DNA from 2 places in the Acetobacterium sp. K1/6 genome. Region 2 is predicted to be linked to the other one. Evidence: predicted binding sites of a transcription regulator. Region 2 holds the regulator's gene; the other holds the start of a gene.
What was found. Region 2 encodes LexA, which represses DNA repair genes until DNA is damaged. Its sites were predicted from a motif close to CNAACANNTGTTNG; they were not measured.
Positions count from the first base shown of each region.

Region 1: a site for LexA is predicted at 2,954-2,967, ahead of dinB (DNA polymerase IV). Genes of this name have one in related genera too.

Region 1 covers NZ_JAXQGA010000022.1:46,091-53,094, reverse strand. Annotated here, with positions in the region: gene U2P91_RS15475 (hypothetical protein) at 1-1,329, opposite strand, end outside; gene U2P91_RS15470 (hypothetical protein) at 1,409-1,651, opposite strand; gene dinB (DNA polymerase IV) at 1,664-2,917, opposite strand; gene U2P91_RS15460 (hypothetical protein) at 3,233-4,006, opposite strand; gene U2P91_RS15455 (DEAD/DEAH box helicase family protein) at 4,892-7,004, opposite strand, start outside.
Region 2 covers NZ_JAXQGA010000005.1:124,360-135,582, reverse strand. Annotated here, with positions in the region: gene U2P91_RS06150 (amino acid ABC transporter ATP-binding protein) at 1-178, opposite strand, end outside; gene U2P91_RS06145 (ABC transporter ATPase) at 584-952, shown strand; gene U2P91_RS06140 (DUF4364 family protein) at 1,021-1,542, opposite strand; gene U2P91_RS06135 (4Fe-4S double cluster binding domain-containing protein) at 1,628-2,341, shown strand; gene U2P91_RS06130 (DUF512 domain-containing protein) at 2,505-3,842, shown strand; gene der (ribosome biogenesis GTPase Der) at 3,889-5,208, shown strand; gene U2P91_RS06120 (tyrosine recombinase XerC) at 5,471-6,451, shown strand; gene lexA (transcriptional repressor LexA) at 6,536-7,180, shown strand; gene zapA (cell division protein ZapA) at 7,224-7,784, opposite strand; gene U2P91_RS06105 (DNA-processing protein DprA) at 7,876-8,754, opposite strand; gene pheT (phenylalanine--tRNA ligase subunit beta) at 8,772-11,150, opposite strand; gene pheS (phenylalanine--tRNA ligase subunit alpha) at 11,164-11,223, opposite strand, start outside.

The DNA.
Region 1 (7,004 bases), on a different contig from region 2:
CTGCTCTTTCATAAACAGATAATCTGCCCGGCTCGTGACATTACCTGGTTTCTTGCGACATTCGTCTAGAAACATATGAATCTTCTTTTTATTTTCAGTCCCTTTGAAATAGACCGTTTCTCTTGCGATAGCTTCCAGTCCTGGCAGCTCTACCTTTAAATATTCACGGCTTAAACCGTTATTTACCACAAAATAGACTTCATTATATTCATAATAAAGTTCCTCAATGGCATATGGGCTTTCCTTCAGGTACAGATCCTGCATGATATAAATCAGTGATTCCAATGATCGGTACTCAATGACCTTTCCGACACCCACCAGGTCCCGTTCTGAAGCAATGGTTTCTATATCATTTACTCTTAGAATCTCGGCCCCATACTTTTTACAGAAAATGCCATACGGCGCTGTCAGGATGATATTTGCCTGACGCTTGATCCGATAATCCACGCCTTGCTTGGGGCTGACATTAAGGATTGTGATTCTATTTGTCCTAAAAAAAGCATCATATTTTTCAAAGATCTTTTGAGCCACTTCATCGTCCCGGATCCGAAACAGCGTTCTGGGCGTGATATAACCATCCTGTTTCAGCCAGACAACTGCCTGTGGCTCCATCTGCCTATAAATCCGGCTTGGTGGATAGAGAACATCATCTTTATGACTTTTCACATATTTCAAAATTTCCTCTATTAGCTCATCTGATTCATTTAAGATTCGCCGGATCTCATCCTCTGATTCCTTATCACTATTGTTCTCTTGCTTCAGGAATGCACCGTAGATACTACTTAGTAAATCCCCTAACTCAAAATATTTCTTAGACAGGGTGTCATTAATAATAATCGGCTGTTCATCGATAAAATTTGACCACTGGTAGATTCGAAAATCGATCCCTGGAAAAATGTGTTCGATTTCTTCCCGGCGCTTCAAACGCTTGGCGTTCTTTAAAAGGTTATCTAGATGTTGCTTTTCTGCAATCGCAAAATGTCTGATGCATTCGGATCCAGTTCTCAGACAATTCTGATTGATTGAATTTTTGATATAAAATACGTTTTTAATGGGCCTTCCACACACTTCACAGGTGACTTTCTTATCGTCCGGGAGCAGATCCACACTACGGCTTGTATCAATTTGCCATTCATTCTTGGCCTGGGTCACGATATCGTTTCGCATCCGGTAGATATTCAGTTCTTCTTCGGTCGCTTTTTCTTTTTTCAATATCTGCTCATCAATGGTTGTATGTTTTTCCAGTCTTTTTTTGAGTAAAGGATAGTCGTTTATCACATCGCTGAACAATAACAAATTTCGTTCTTTTTTGATAATCAGCTTTTTCAAATGAACCTCCCCTTTGTGGTATTGTTTTCATTGTAAGATTAATGAACTGTTTTGTCAAATTATGAAATATATTCTGCAACTAATGCTCCTTACCTTCAACAAACCATTTTGGCTTTTCATAATAGACATAGACGTCTTTATTTTTAATTCGACAAAGATACCGGGTTCCCTGTCCGCCGACCTTCAAAGACGATCTAGGCCGGATATCAAAGATAAAGTCAATATCAAACTCTCGACCATCTTCCCACAATATCTTCATCGGAATGATCTTTCCATCTTTTTCAAATTTTGCAATCACCGGCACAAATTTCTTCTCCGCCATAAATAACTCCTTTTAAAAATATGAAATGGGATAGATAACATGATCTTTCTTAGCATCCAGGCACCCCATCGGATCGTCAATCGTAACAGCCCGTCGCACCGCCAGATTACCAAAGCGTTTTTTCAAGCCATCCACGGTATCATCCAGTCTTGCCTGTCGTACCCGTAATTCCTCATTGCCAAATACATCCAGTTGAATGGGTGTTGAATCCGGTACCAAGTCTGTAACCCTCACGCCCATGGAGCGGATGTCCGAGCTGAAATCATAGTTTCTTACAAACAGATCTATGGCTGCTCTGGCAATTTCATTGGTCAGATCCGATGGCTTCTGGAGCTTCATTTGCCTGGTAAAGCTGTGAAGCTCTTTATTTCGAACATGAATGGCCACAGTTTGACAATAACAGCCAGTTTCCCTTAAACGCATGGCCACGCTTTCGGTCAGCATATAAATGATGATCTTGACGTCCTTCAGATTGGTTAAGTCCCTGGGTGTCGTAATACTGTTGCCAATGCTTTTAATCAGCCGTTCATTGCCATTGTAATGCTCATCAAAGCTCTTAACCGGGCTATCATCAAGACCATTGGCAAACCGCCATAGAACCACCCCCATCTTTCCAAACACATGAACCAGAAAATCCAAATTGCTCTCGGCTAATTGGCCGATTGTATAAATCCCATATTTCAAGAGTTTATTCTTGGTGGATCGACCAACATAGAGTAAATCTTCTGCTGGCTTCTCCCAGACGATTTTCTTATAATTATCTCGATTAATTACTGTGATCGCATTGGGTTTTTTATAGTCAGAACCAAACTTGGCAAAAATCTTATTCCAGGACACTCCGATTGATACCGTCACTCCCAGCTCGTCTTGAATTTCACGACTGATTTTTCTGGCAATTTCTTCCCCGCTACCATGAACCTTAACGCTATTCGTGACGGAGATCCAACTTTCGTCCAAACCATAAGGCTCCACCTGATCCGAGTAGCGGTTATAAATCTGCCTGGATAACTTTGAATATCGGAGGTACCGTTCATAATTTGGTGCCACGATTACCAAACCAGGGCACTTTTCCCGGGCTTGCCACAAGGCTTCGCCGGTCTTGACCCCGGCTTTCTTGGCTTTTTCATTCTTGGCCAGGATGATCCCATGGCGTTTTTCCGGATTACCGCCCACGGCCACCGGCTTATCTCTGATCTCCGGATTATACAAACACTCCACTGCTGCATAAAACGAATTCATATCGCTATGCAGAATAACACGATCCAATTTTTACCACCCCCATTAAAACACCAACTAAAGAATAGAACGCTTGTTCTTTTTATGATATACCTTTTTATGAGCTATCGTCAAGATATTTTTCATGAATATTCTTTTTTGACAATCGGATTTTTATTGTACTCCTGTTTCCCAAGGAAACGAAATTCGATGAATAACTGCTTCAAATCTGTGGTTACTTGCTCACCAAAAAAAACGTGCTGTTTTTACCGCAGCACGCCTGACAATTTCTTTCTTTCTATTAAAACTAAAACATCTTGACTCAATTCACAAAATATTAACATAGAGAAGCATTCCTAAGATCATTTATTCAATATCACCTGCTTTTATTTTCTCTAGCTTCAAACTCGCATTCTTTGTTTTAAATTCATAAGAATCGCCCAATTCTACTTGATCAACCGATTTTAATGTGGGTGGAACAAAAAATCCTCCGGTTAGCTGTGCTAATTGGATCAATGGCTTAAGTCCAGTTTTAGCAATGATTTTTGTTGAAATTCCAGAACTGTATGATTCATTTGCATTGATCTTGCCATCCAGAAAATCGGCTTTGAGTTGAGGAATCGGTATATTTGCACCAAGCGGAACGGCAACTTCAAAAGCTATTTCAGATTCATTGTTATCTGCCAGAACAACTGTTGATCTTTCTACTTCCAAGTATTCGGTAATGATATAATAACTTTTATCCCATTCGTTATTATTATATAGCTCAATAATTTTGTTTTCTAATTCCAGATAATTATCGATTATAGAAGATTTGCACTCATTAAAAGAAAAGAATACATTTGAAGAATCGCCAAAAGCAATTTTTAGGTTTGCTTCAAACATGCCAGGTACAGTCACACTGGGAGCCAAAGATGCACTAAAATCTATATCTAGTTTAAAATCAATTTTATCAAATCCTTCTCCGGTCAATTTTTTTATTTTAAGACCATACTTTTTTATATTACCTTTTCTTTTGAATCGTCCATTTTCAAGTGATCCAAAATCCCCCAGCGATATTGGATAATCCGGTGGAAATACCGGATAATAGTCATACTCATTTTTAACAATATTCGCATACCTTTCAAATACTGAACTCATTTCTAATTCACCTCTCAAAAATTTTTTTCATCCTAAACCCGATTCGTGTCTATATCCAAATGTCGAAACATATTATTTTCATCACTTTTCTTACTGATATACCTCCTTTGTGGCTGTTATTCTTACTAATAACCCCTTTTTGACACGTCTAAACACAGCGATTCATTTTTCTTATCAATAACCTCCTTGATTGTTTTCTGTTTCCCGAGGAAACAGATTTACCATATGTACCCATGTTGAAAAGTTTGTGATTGCGATCAAAACACTTTTATTTTTTTTTCAATCACTAAAAAAGGGCGTAGAAATCCTGAATGCAAAAAAGCATAAAGCTTGTCATTTCTACGTCTTTAATAAAAAGTCTGCTGGATAGGTGGTTTTTTCATGACCACTGGATTCTCATTATCCTTCGTCCAAACTACAAAGGTGACTATCACCTTAACGAATCCAAAATCTCTCCCGAAGTTTCCCCCGAACCGTGATTATTTTACTTGGGTTTACGTTCTCATCCCCAATGACGACATTCTAATGCAGCAGCACATTAAAAGGCCGAATAGATTTATTATTTAGGCTCTACCACACCACGCTTCTGTTTTCGGTGGTCTAACGTTGTCCCCACCCTCATTATTTATCTGTCCGATCCTTCTTAAATCAAATTTTAAGCACAACAAAAAGGGTGTGCAGCAATCACACGACTACTACACACCCCTTTGTTATTGAAAAGAAATATTCAGCTTGCAAAGAATTTCAATGATTCTACTTCTACTATCGGATCCAACCAGCTTGCTCATGCAGGAGCTGGTTGACGGTTTTGCTACTTCTTGACTAGTCGATTTTCCCATCCGGTTTCTTCGATTCCTTTCTATTAAGATCATTGCTTGATTCAAATTATTGCTCTGGCTCCCATTCCCCTTCGTCGATGGCACACATTTCCATATACTCCAGATGATCCGCCATACTTGCATCATTGTCTGGGGTTCCCTGGGAATGGTCGGATTTTTCGACGCTGAGAATCGTATTTAACTCGTTTAAACGAAGCAGGTAGTCGTTTAGTTCCTGCTCCTGGGGAAAAGGCTTTTTAACCTCATCTCTGGCGTTTTCCAGCCGTTCCATGGTATCCTGGATATTCATTTCGCATTTTTTTATCTGATCCGGGATGCTTTCCAGGACATGATCGATGCGGGTGATATTTCCAAGGGGATCGGTACCCAAATGGACGGTATGGGTGGCCTGATTTTTTAGATAAAGATCAACCCCATCGAAACCGGCATACTTGGCTGCCATTTTAAATCCGGCATACTGGCCAATCAATCGTGGTTTATCGTCTTTCAGCTTTTTAATCACTTCCAGAATGGCGGTACCAGCTTCCTTCTTATCGGTGTGAAAAACATTACCGATGGTCATTTCAAAATGATCCTTGGATGACCGTTTTGACTCATAGAGCTTCACATCCTCAGTCAAAGCTTTTTTCTGCTCGCTTTGGATACTGATAGCTCTTGGATAGGCTTTTAAGATATTGTCCTCCAAACGGTACCGTTGGCTGACAAAATTGGCCTTGATCAGCTTCAGCTTGGTGACCTTCACATCCAGATCCATCTTCTCCTTAATGAGCGGATTGCCGGTGGCCAGGGCTTTGACTTCGGCATAGGATAATGCCTGCTCATCGACATCCTCACAGGATCTCCCTGGGAGTTTGCTGGTCATGATCTGACCGATAAATTTCTGTTTATTCTCGATCAACTGCCACGAGTAGCTGTCAAAAGTTTGCTCGGTGATATAACGAAAAATCTTCACTTCCGGATTTTCGTTTCCCTGTCTTAGGATGCGACCCTCCTGTTGCTCAATATCGCTTGGTCTCCACGGGACATCCAGATGATGAAGGGCAATTAACTTGTCCTGGACGTTAGTTCCAGCGCCCATTTTAGGCGTTGATCCAATCAGTACCCGCACGGATCCGCTTCTTACCTTTGAAAAAAGTGCCGTTTTCTTCACATCGGTGTCGGCATCATGAATAAAGGCAATCTCATCTTCCGGGATCCCTTTAGCAACGGCTTTATTTTTAATCTCCTGATAGACATTGAAACGGCCATCCTTATTGGGCGTGGATAAATCACAAAATACCAATTGAGCTGATCGCTGATCCATGCTGTCCTGCCAGACCGCAACAATATTTTCGACACTCTTATTCACCTTTGATTCCTCGGGATCGGGCAGCAGCGGGTTAATCAGTCGCTGATCCAGGGCCAGCTTGCGTCCGTCATTGGTGATTTTCAGCATATTATCCTCATAGGGTTCCACCAGGTTATTTCGGACCCGTTCGGCTCGTTCAACCAGCTCCATAAGCATCTCCTTCTGCTGATCGGACGGTTTAATCACCACATCTTCATAGATAGCTTTTGGTACCGGGAGTTTTAGCATATCCGGGGTTTGAATGTCAGCCACCTCCTTAAAAACGGCCATCAGCTCCGGCAGATTATAAAACCGGGCCAGACGGGTTTTGGATCGATACCCGGTTCCTTCCGGAGATAATTCAATGGCGGTAATGGCTTCGGCATAGGTCGACGCCCAGGCATCAAAGTGACCTAAATCCATGTCCATCAAGGTGTCGTACTGGAGATAGCGCATCATCGTATATAATTCGGTAATGCTGTTTGAAATTGGTGTGCCGGTGGCAAAGACCACCCCTTTGTTCTGGGTTAATTGATCCAAATACTGACATTTATTAAACATATCAGTTGCTTTTTGCGCTTCACTCTGCCCGATTCCGGCCACGTTTCGCATCTTAGTATACAAAAAAAGATTTTTGTAGCTATGCGCCTCATCCACAAACAGCCGGTCAATCCCCAATTCCTCAAAGGTAATAACACCATCTTTTCGGGTGTCATCATTGAGCCGGTTCAGACGCAATTCCAGCGACTTCCGGGTTCTTTCCAGTTGTTTGATGGTGAACTGTTCCTCATTATTGCGTTTGGCATCATCGATGGCCATTAGCACATCATCA
Region 2 (11,223 bases):
TAAAAACATGCCCAGAAGTGGGCGCTTCTAAAAAATTCATACAACGTACGGTAGTACTCTTACCTGAACCTGAGGGACCAATAATAACCAGTTTTTCGCCTTCCGCCACGGTTAGGTTAATATCTTTCAGGACATGATTTGCACCAAAAAATTTATTTACATCTTGAAGTTTAATCAATTATACTTCCTCCAAATCTAATGTCGATAAGCCAAAAAAAGAACTTCCATAAAATATACGCATTGTGATATAGTATATTAGAAGCTCCGTTGCTACATCAGGCATCTTTTAGTAAAATGCCTTTTAACAATAATATTATGAAGAAGAGCTTTTGTCAAGCGTTTTCAAATTTCACGTATAATTAAAAACGTCAATGTTGAAAAGAACTAAGTGAAATTTCATCTCACTTAATGAGTCACAAAATCAGTTTATGAGCATGCTATTTTTAGATTCATGTTGCCTTATAATTGAGCTTAAATTATTTTGAATATATTAGGAAATGAAAATGCATTAACAACTCGGTTTTGGGTATAAACGAGTGTATTCAAATAAGAACCTAAATTAGGGTGAAAAGAGGGCGGTAACATGGGTGAAAAACTAACAACAGTTCAGTACAAAGGCAATTTAAATGAGGTTTATCGAGTTGCTGAAAAAGGAGTCGGAAATGCCTGTCGTGAATATGTAATTCGAACAAAGGATGACGAGGACCCGGTTGAGCTTGCTAGAATTAAGTTTCAAAAAGGGGCTCGACAAGAACCCGGATCTGAAGTCGGAGTGATTGATTCTGATTTACTTGAGATTGTCAGGGATCGTTTAAAGTTGTTCCAGGAAGGTGAGTTTGAATGTACTGAAAATGCGATGGCGTTAGTCCATATTGAAACGGCTATTATGTGGCTAAATCGTCGTGTTGAAGATCGGATCAAACGTGATGTCATTGGAACACACAACAAATAAAAAAAAGGTTGCCCATGGGGGATTACCCCCCTGTGGCGAACCTTTTAATGAGCTAGACTTTAGCACTATCAGGTTAAGAGATTCAATACTGATGAATAAAGATCCTGGGTATTTTTTTTCCAGCGATCGCAGACATCCAGAGCCAGCTTTAAGGTCGGCGCATTCAATGAAATTTCCATTAAAACCATGTTGTTTTCTTGCAATTTCAACTCGATGAGATAATCAGTTTCACCTAATTTCTGATAGTTAGCGGTTACTTTAACTTCTTTAAAAATTTTCTCTCTGTTTTCTTCAAGATAACGGTCGATCATTTCAGTAATATAAATGGGGATTTTTTCATGAAAAACCTTCAATGTTTCCTTGCCCATTGCAGATAAGGTAAGCACTGATTTTTCGTCATAATCTAACACAGAAAGAAATTCATCTTTGATCAGATCATCAATATATAACTGAATATCAAAATAGCCAATCTGTAAGTTTTCAATTATTATCAGAGCGACCTGTTCACGGGTTAACGAAGTTTTGATTTTTTTCAAGACATAGAGTATGATTAGTTTATCCTCAGCCTGCTGCTCAGAATTAAAGATCATCCATATCACCACCTTTATTTTTCTAATGATATTGTAACATAACAATGATATAATTTCCCAATTTCTATGTAAAAAAGAGGAAAAAATGAAAAAAAACAAGTGTAACAATCTCTCCTCACAACAAAAACCTTATAACCAGAGAATTATCCGTCTGGGTCAGGCAATGGGTGCCACTGAAATCGGATTCTCAGATTTATCAATGTTGCCTGTTAAAAAACGAATAGGTTTTAAACGCGGCATTTCCGTTATAATAAAGCTATCAAATGGTATTTTAAACCAGATCGAAGATGAACCCACTCAAACTTATTTCAATCACTATCGGAGTGTTAACCGTCTCATCGATGACATCTGCCTACGAATTCTATTAGAACTGGAAGCCGACGGCTACCCCGGTGTAGCTATTGCCGCATCGCAGTCAGTCTCAGATCCAAAAGATCAATTTACCGGAGCATTTCAGCACAAAACAGCAGCGGTTTTATCTGGTTTAGGGTGGATTGGGCGCAGTGCCTTATTTATTCATCAGCGCTACGGACCCCGCGTGCGCATGGGTACAATTTTAACCAATGCACCTCTAATTGTGGGTGAGCCGGTTACCGAAAGTGCTTGCGGTTCCTGCCGGGCCTGTGTCAAAGCCTGCCCGGCAATGGCCATAGAAGGGCGGATCTGGGAACCTGGAATGCCGCGAAATGAGCTTTATGATGCCTATAGCTGCAGCCAGCATATGAAAGAAGCATTTCACCATATCGGCAGGGGCGTTGTCTGCGGCCTATGTGTCGTTGCCTGTCCCATCGGAAAATAAGAAACTTTCCACTGTTTACTTAGATAAATCATTAAAAGACCGCTTTAATTGGGAAAAATTCTTAAATAGGTTTTTTTTTCTCTGAAAATATTATATAATAGACAAGGAGAACTGCCAGCTGGTTTTGCTAGGCAGTTTTTAAATTGTAAAGAAACAGAGAGATGTGTTGAAAAAATTTATAATAAACGGCGTCGAAAATAATAGCATTCTTGATGAAATGGAAGTTGAGGCGGGGGACATCCTCCTGTCGATCAATGGAATGGCGGTAACTGATATCCTCGATTACCGCTATCTGATTGCCGACGACGCCTTAGTTGTTGAAATAAAAAAACCGGATGGTGAAATCTGGGAACTGGATATTGAGAAAGAATACGAAGAAGATTTAGGTGTTACGTTTCCAGAAGAGATGATTGGAACAAAAACATGCAAGAATAATTGTATCTTCTGTTTTATCGATCAGTTGCCGATTGGCATGAGAGATAGCCTTTATGTAAAAGATGACGATGAGCGTTTGTCATTTTTAACTGGCAATTATATTACCATGACGAATCTTACTCCCGATGAACTGAATCGGATTATTCGCTACCGCATAATGCCTATGAATCTATCCATTCATACCACCAATCCCAATTTAAGGATCAAGATGCTTAAAAACCGTTTCGCCGGAGATGTGATGTCCTATCTAACGACCTTTTATGATAATGGCATCGCGATGAACGGACAAATCGTACTGGTACCGGATTTTAATGATGGTATCGAATTAGAAAAGACGTTGCATGATTTAAAAGCGCTTTATCCCGTTCTTCAATCTGTTTCAGTGGTTCCGGTGGGCCTTTCAAACCATCGCCAAGGCTTAGAAAAACTGCGTCTTTTTAGTCAGGATGATGCACTGAAAACCCTGGATATTATTAACTCCGTTCATGATGAAATGGAAAAAAAATACGATAATGGATTTGTCTATCCCAGCGACGAGTTTTTTTTACTGGCGCAGAGCCCCATTCCCGAAAGCACTTACTATAGCGGATTTCCCCAAATTGAAAACGGGGTAGGAATGATGGCCGATTTTAAAGCCTCCGTTAAAGAAGCATTACAGACGATAAATGTTAGAAAAACTGACTCACCACTTAAAATCACCGCGATAAAAATTGGGATTCTGACCGGAACTGCTGCTTATGATTATCTTGGTAATCTGGTTGATGCGATTAAAACGGAGCTTCCGTCTCTCGATCTGACCGTTTTCCCGATCATCAACCACTTTTTTGGCGAGGCGATTACCGTATCCGGGCTGCTCACCGGTTCGGACATACTGACCCAAATGAAACCCCGGCTTGATAAAAATCCCTATGATTTACTCCTGCTGCCAGAAAATGCCCTGCGCAGCGGTACTTCTACCTTATTAGACGACTGGACCCTGGAAACGCTAGGCGAAGCCCTTAATGTGACCATCCACAGCATTCCGGTTCAGGGTGAAGACTTGCTGCAGGCATTATTAGACAAATAAAAAATGCAAATATAAAATTATTATTAGAAATGAAGTGAGGAAAAAAATGCCAAAGCCTATCGTTGCAGTGGTTGGCCGCCCGAATGTGGGAAAGTCAACCCTGTTTAATAAATTAGTTGGAGAACGAATTGCCATCGTCGAAGATACTCCTGGTGTAACAAGAGATCGGATCATCGCCGACGCCGAATGGCAAAACCACCATTTTACCCTGATTGACACCGGCGGGATCGAACCCCACACCAAAGATGATATTCTATTGCAAATGCGGGTCCAGGCGGAAATCGCCATTGATATGGCCGATCTGATTGTCCTGATGGTAGACGGTCGAGAAGGAATGACCGCCTCAGATTTGGAAGTTGCCAATATGATTAGGAAACATGACAAAGATGTTTTATTAGCTGTAAACAAGGTTGATAGCCAGGGTCTGGAAAACAACGCCTTTGAATTCTATAACCTGGGAATCGGAGAGCCAATGGCGATCTCGGCCGAACAAGGTTTGGGTCTAGGCGATTTTCTGGACGAGATCATTAACCATGTTAAGCATTACTATGACGAAGAAGAAACGGAAGATGAAAGGCTGCGAGTCGCTGTCATCGGTAAACCGAATGTCGGAAAATCGACCCTAATTAACAAGGTGCTGGGCGAAGAGCGGCTGATTGTCAGCGATATTCCAGGGACAACGAGGGATGCCGTAGATACTGGCGTCAGATACGACGGGGAAGACTATGTTTTAATTGATACCGCCGGATTACGTCGAAAGAAAAAAATCTACGAAGACATCGAACGTTACAGTATCGTTAGAGCTATTGCTGCCGTCGAACGGAGTCAGGTTGTACTGGTTCTGATAGACGGATCTCAGGGTGTTACCGAGCAGGATGCAAAAATTGCCGGGATTGCCCATAATCGGTCCAAGCCATCGATTATTATTGTCAATAAATGGGACGCCGTCGAAAAAGACAATAAAACCATGAAAAAGATGGAAGGGGATATTCGGGACGCACTTTCATTTATGGATTATGCGCCAATCATTTTTATCTCAGCCAAAACCGGACAACGACTGGGCAAAATATTTGAAACCATCGAATATGTAAAAGCACAAAGCGCCAAACGGATCACTACTGGTAAGGTCAATGAAGCACTAGCCGAATTTGTCATGATGAAGCAGCCGCCATCAAAACATGGCCGTCGACTAAAATTATACTATGCATCTCAGGTCGCCATTAATCCGCCGACATTTGTGGTGTTTGTCAATGATATGACCTTAGTCCATTTTTCATATCAGCGTTACCTTGAAAACAAGATTCGGGAAACCTTTGATTTCTTTGGAACACCGATTCGATTTTTTGTTCGGGAACGAACGGAATAAGATTAAAAACAGTTATTAATCTGAAGAGCGGGAATTTTGCAGCAGCTATGCAGAATTTTCGTTCTTTTTGGATCTGTAGTTATGGTCAGACCAGCTAAAGAGACTAAAATGTTTTGTCACGAAATGTAAGTTTCGTGACAAAACGAATAAAATGTGATAAACTAAGATCAATCTATTTTAGCCGCCTGGTTACCTTCATGAACTGTTCTGATCTTGTCTTTACGCACTACATAAATACCAAATAAATTTAGGAGTACTTGTCATGACACCCCCAACAAATAAAACTGATCGAATAATTTTAAAAAACGCATTGATTGATGAATTTCTGAATTATGTTTTGACCATTAAAGGTTATTCTGAAAAATCAGCTCAGGCTTACCGTTATGATCTGATCATCTTTTTTCGGTTTATTAAGCGTTATTTTGCGATGGTTCCCCAATCCCTAGACTTTGATGAGATTCCCATCGATGATGTCACGCTTGATGATTTAAAAGCAGTCAACCTGGGTATTCTTTATGCGTTTCTTTCCTATTCAAGTAAGGAGCGGCATAATTCCGACGCCGCCCGTAGCCGAAAGGTATCCTCACTCCGCTCGTTTTTTAATTATCTGTGTAATAAACAAAAATATTTTCTTCCCAACCCCGTGACAGAACTCGAAATGCCCAAGCTACCAGCTCGCCATGCCCGTTATCTGGAATGGGATGAAGCCGTGGATCTATTAAAAGGGATAACCGGTCGTCATAAAGAACGGGATTTTGCCATTGTTACGTTATTTCTTAATTGTGGAATGCGTCTTTCCGAACTCACTCAAATAAAAATAACGGACATCAAAAATGACGCCCTGCGGATCATTGGAAAAGGTAATAAAGAACGTACCGTCTTCTTAAACCATGCCTGTTTGAAAGCGATCAATCGATATCTTTTAGTCCGCCAGGAATCAGACTCCCCCCATTTGTTTCTCAGTCAGCAGAATACTCCTATCAGTAATCGGGCAGTTCAACATCTGGTAAAGAAACATCTGGCCAGTTGTGGACTCAATACGGACGAAATCAGTGTCCATAAGCTCAGACATACAGCGGCAACCCTGATGTTTCGCTATGGCAATGCGGATCTGCGCTCGGTTCAGGAAATTCTGGGACATCAAAATGTTTCAACAACGCAGATCTATACCCATATCAACGAAGAAACCCTTCGCGATACTCTCAATCAAAATCCCTTATCTCAATTTGAAAGTGATGACTAAGAGTATGATTTATAGAAAGAACTTACGTTTGTTTTTATTCTTAGGATATGTTATAATAAGTTATAAAAATTTGGAGGAATGCTAATGTACGAGGATTTAAACAGCAAACAGTTTGCAATATTAAAATTCATTGAAGCTCAAATGCGAGATAAGCGTTATCCCCCATCTGTACGGGAAATATGTGCCGCTGTTAATCTAAAATCGACCTCCACTGCTCACACTTACTTAAAAAAGCTGGAGGAACTGGGTTATATTAAACGGGATGCAACGAAAACCCGGGCCATCGAAGTTCTTCGTCACGATCCTAACGAAACAATATCAAGTTACTTCGATGAAAAAACAGTTGTTTCACTGCCAATTTTAGGTTGTGTAACAGCCGGAGCGCCAATTCTCGCGATTGAGAATATCACCGATGTTTTTCCGTTGCCCTTAGATTTTGCAGGAACAGATAGCGCGTTTATTCTTGAAGTTAAGGGGACCAGCATGATTGATGCCGGCATCCTTGATGGTGATAAAATTATCGTCAGAAAACAGGAAACGGCAAGTAATAGTGAAATTGTTGTGGTCCTTCTGCTTGAAGATAATGAAGCTACGGTAAAACGTATCTTTTATGAAGACACCAATAAAATCAGGCTCCAACCCGAAAATAAGACTATGGACCCCATTATCTGCAATGAAGAAGATATCAAAATTTTAGGTAAGGTTACCGGATTAATGCGTAAATTCTAAACAAAAAAAAGATGTTTTCACATCTTTTTTTTAATTGATAATCTTATTCTAATTTCATTTTGTCTTCAATATTTTTAAAAACGTCTTTTTCAATATGATTTTTGTTTGCTTTTACTAATTCAATCTGGCTTTCAAATAGTTGATTCTGCAAGTCTAAAATCGTTTTACGACTGGTTTCGCTTTCAATTTTACTTTGTCGCAAATGCTCACGGTATTGAGCCAGTAAATCATTTTTTTCGTCTAATTCTTTTTGTAGCAACTCTTTTTCTTCCGCCAGAGTCTCATATTTTCCTTTTTCTGCATCTAATAAGTCATTCGTTTTCTCAAGTTCATCTCGGACTAGTTTAATCTCGCCAATTTCCTTCGCTTTTACTTCTTCACTGGTACGAATTTCTTCTTCTGCAATAAAAAGTCGCTCAGTTATGTTCATACAGCCTAGAATTGCAATCCGAATGTGATTAGTAAAAGGATTAGCCGCCTTGACGCGTTCCAACTCGGCATTGACATAATCAGAGACAAGTTTGATATGCTCTTCGTTTCCCTTTGCCTTTAAATTAAATTCAGTATCTAATATGCGTAATTCCATTATTGTTTGTTCAGGCATTTTTTCCTCCTGCGAAATAAATTTCTAAGTGGTAAATTGTGTTCCACTCTATTATATGTAATAAACTTAAAAAACACAAATGATTTATCAATTAATAATTTTCGATCACTTGCATCAGTTTTGTGTTTTCGATGATCTGAAAGTTGATGTGCTTCTGAGTGATGTATTCAAATCCATCTCTTGATTGATCATAAACAACCGGGATGGAGTAAATCGGCTTCTTGTATTTGTTAGCGTAACTCAGCGTATGGATGGTTCCGCTACCCGGCGAAAAGTTAGAGACAATCACAAACTGACTGGTGCCACTTTGCAGGCGATCTCGTTCGACAAATTTATAAGGCTGAACCGTTTCATGGTGATTGTATTCTGAGATCAGGCAACCGCCATGATCACAAATCCTTTCTGCCAATTCTTTATTCGAACCCGGATAAAGCCGAACCAAACCTGAAGGCAAAAATGCCACTGTCTTTCCCCCGGCGGCCAGACAACCACGATGTCCATAACAATCTGATCCGGCGGCCAGGCCACTAATCACGACAAAATTATTTTCGGCAAGAATCTTACCGGCCTGAAAAGCAAAATCCGCTCCCAGTTGAGACGGCGTGCGACTACCGATAACCGCGGCCCGTTTGGGTTGATTTAAGATTTCAAGATCTCCGATATAATACAGTAAGATCGGATGATCATTAAAATCAAGACACACTGGAAAACCATCATCTAAATAGGATTTGCATTGAATCCCCAGCTCTTCGCATTCATCGACGAGCCGTTTGGCATCCGCAATGGCTTGCTCAATCTCAACTCGTCCGATTTGACTTGTAATAATATGAAAAGTTTGACCGATTTCCACCACCTCTCGGAATGAAAGAACCTGGGGCGAGGTAATAATTTCTAGCAGCAGCTTAATTTTCTGGCGTCCGACCCCTTTTAATTGTAAAAGGCCAATAATAATCTCATATATATGATTCATACCCGTAATTGCATTAATTATTCGCGAAGCTGAGCGTCAAATGATCGTTTGAGTTCGCAAATGATTTGATCGATCACCGGATTGATATCATTGTCGTTTAGCGTCCGTTCGCGATGTCTGAAGTTTAACGCATAGGCCAAACTCTTATAACCATCTGGTATTTGAGCCCCCGTATAGACATCAAATAATTCGATACTTTCGAAAATATCACCACTATTTTTGCGGATAATTGTTTCAACTGCAGTAGCCGGAATATCTGATTTCAATAAAATAGCCAAGTCCCTGTTTGATGCCGGAAATTTTGGTAAATCGATAAATTTATTAACCAGCGAAGAACAATTGTAAAGTGCCTCAAAAGACAACTGGCATACATAACACCGCTTTGGCAGTTCATAATTCTTGACGACAACAGGATGAATCTCACCGATTTCTCCTAATTTTACGCCATCTACGAAAACTTCAGCTTTTCGTCCGGGATGGAAGAAATCTGATCCGCCGGCAATAAATTCCGGATATTTGATTCCGCACTGCTTAAGTAATAGCTCGACAACTCCTTTTAAGTCAAAATAATCCTCATTACCATAGCTACTCATTACTAGTTTCTGTTCTTCTATGGGCAACTCCCCGGGATTAAAATTTTTGCGATAGGTATTTGCCAATTCAAAAAAACGACCAAACGGATTTTTTCGATTATAGTTTAGTGAAATCACTTCCAATTGATGTCCGATGAGGGTATGGCGCATAATACTGTTTTCTTCTCCCAATGGATTAATCAGCGGGATGAGGTTGTCTTCGAGCTGTGAATTCAGCCCTTGAAGGCGTTTTTCACTGGTGAAAGAGGATGTTAGTGTTTCATAATACCCCTGACCGACCAGGATGTTTTTAAGGGCGTCTTCAAATTTTTGAACTGGTGTTTTACCCCCTACCATGGTTTCGCCTCCCATAATGGTACCGGGGATCATATCGTAGCCAAAAATCCGGACCACTTCTTCAGCCAGATCTTCTTTAAGTTCAATATCCATCCGATAACTAGGAACCTCAACTGCCAGAATATGATCGTCGATTGATTCGACCTTAAAGAATAAACGGGCCAGTATTTTTGAAATTTCATCCTTTGAGAGCGAAATACCGACAAAGGCATTGAACCAATTAACATCCAGGATGACTTTTTTTAAGGATACAACACTCGGATAAACATCAATCAGCCCTTCAATGACTTCACAAGCGCCGATTTCTAAGAGTAAATGAGTTGCTCGCAGGGCGGCAATACCTGCTAATTCAGGATCAACGCCTTTTTCAAAACGTGACGATGCCTCGGTTCTAAGACCCAGTTGCTTGGCTGTTAAACGCACACTGCTTTTGTTAAAGTTGGCAGACTCCAGAACAATAAGGCTGGTTTTTTCAGTTATTTCTGAATTTTCTCCGCCCATTACACCGGCAATCGCCACCGGTTCCTTACCGTTTGTGATCATCAACATGGTTTTATCAATGGCCCGCTCTTGATCATCAAGAGTAATCATTTTTTTATCAGTCGTAGTTTTAATCACAATTTCCTTGGACTGGAGACTATGATAATCAAAGGCATGAAGTGGTTGGCCCAGTTCGAGCATTACGTAATTGGTGACGTCAACAATATTGTTAATTGGACGAACTCCGCTGTTTAGAAGCTTAATCTGCATCCACAGCGGTGATGCTTCAATTTTTTTTACCTTTAGCATCTTGGCTACATAACGAGGACAAGCCAGATCTTCAATCTTTACCGACAAATAATTAGCAATTTGATTTGAGCTTTCGATAGCAGAGTAAGTAGTAAAACCGGCCATCGGCAGATCCAGGGTTGCTGACGCCTCCCGGGCGATGCCGATGATGGACTGGCAGTCCGAGCGGTTAGCCGTCAATTCGACATCAATGATCACATCATCCAGCCACAGCAGTTCCCTGGCGTCCATTCCCAGGGGGGTATTTTCTGGGAGAATTAGAATCCCTTCCATGATTTCTTTGGAAAATAAATCGGTGTTCATACCGAGTTCTTCAATGGAGCAAAACATCCCGTGTGAAAGCAGTCCTCGAAAATCATTGGTACCGATTTTGGTGCCATTGGCAATCACAGCGCCATCAACAGCAATCGGAACGATCGCGCCTTCAAAGACGTTTTTAGCGGCCGTAATAATCACCCGTTCGTCAGTTCCCATATCCACCGTACAGACAATTAGCTTATCGGCATTGGGATGAGGTTCAATTTTGGTGATTTTTCCAGTAAAAATATTAATTACATTTTCAGCAACAACCGTTAATGTTTCGACTTTTGTACCCGACATGGTCAGAGCCTCGCCAAAATCATAAGGGGGTATTTTTATATCAACAAATTCTTTTAACCAATTCAGTGAAACGAGCATGTTATAGTTCCTCCTATTTAAATTGCGCTAAAAAACGCAAGTCATTTTCAAATAATAAACGCAGATCGTTAAT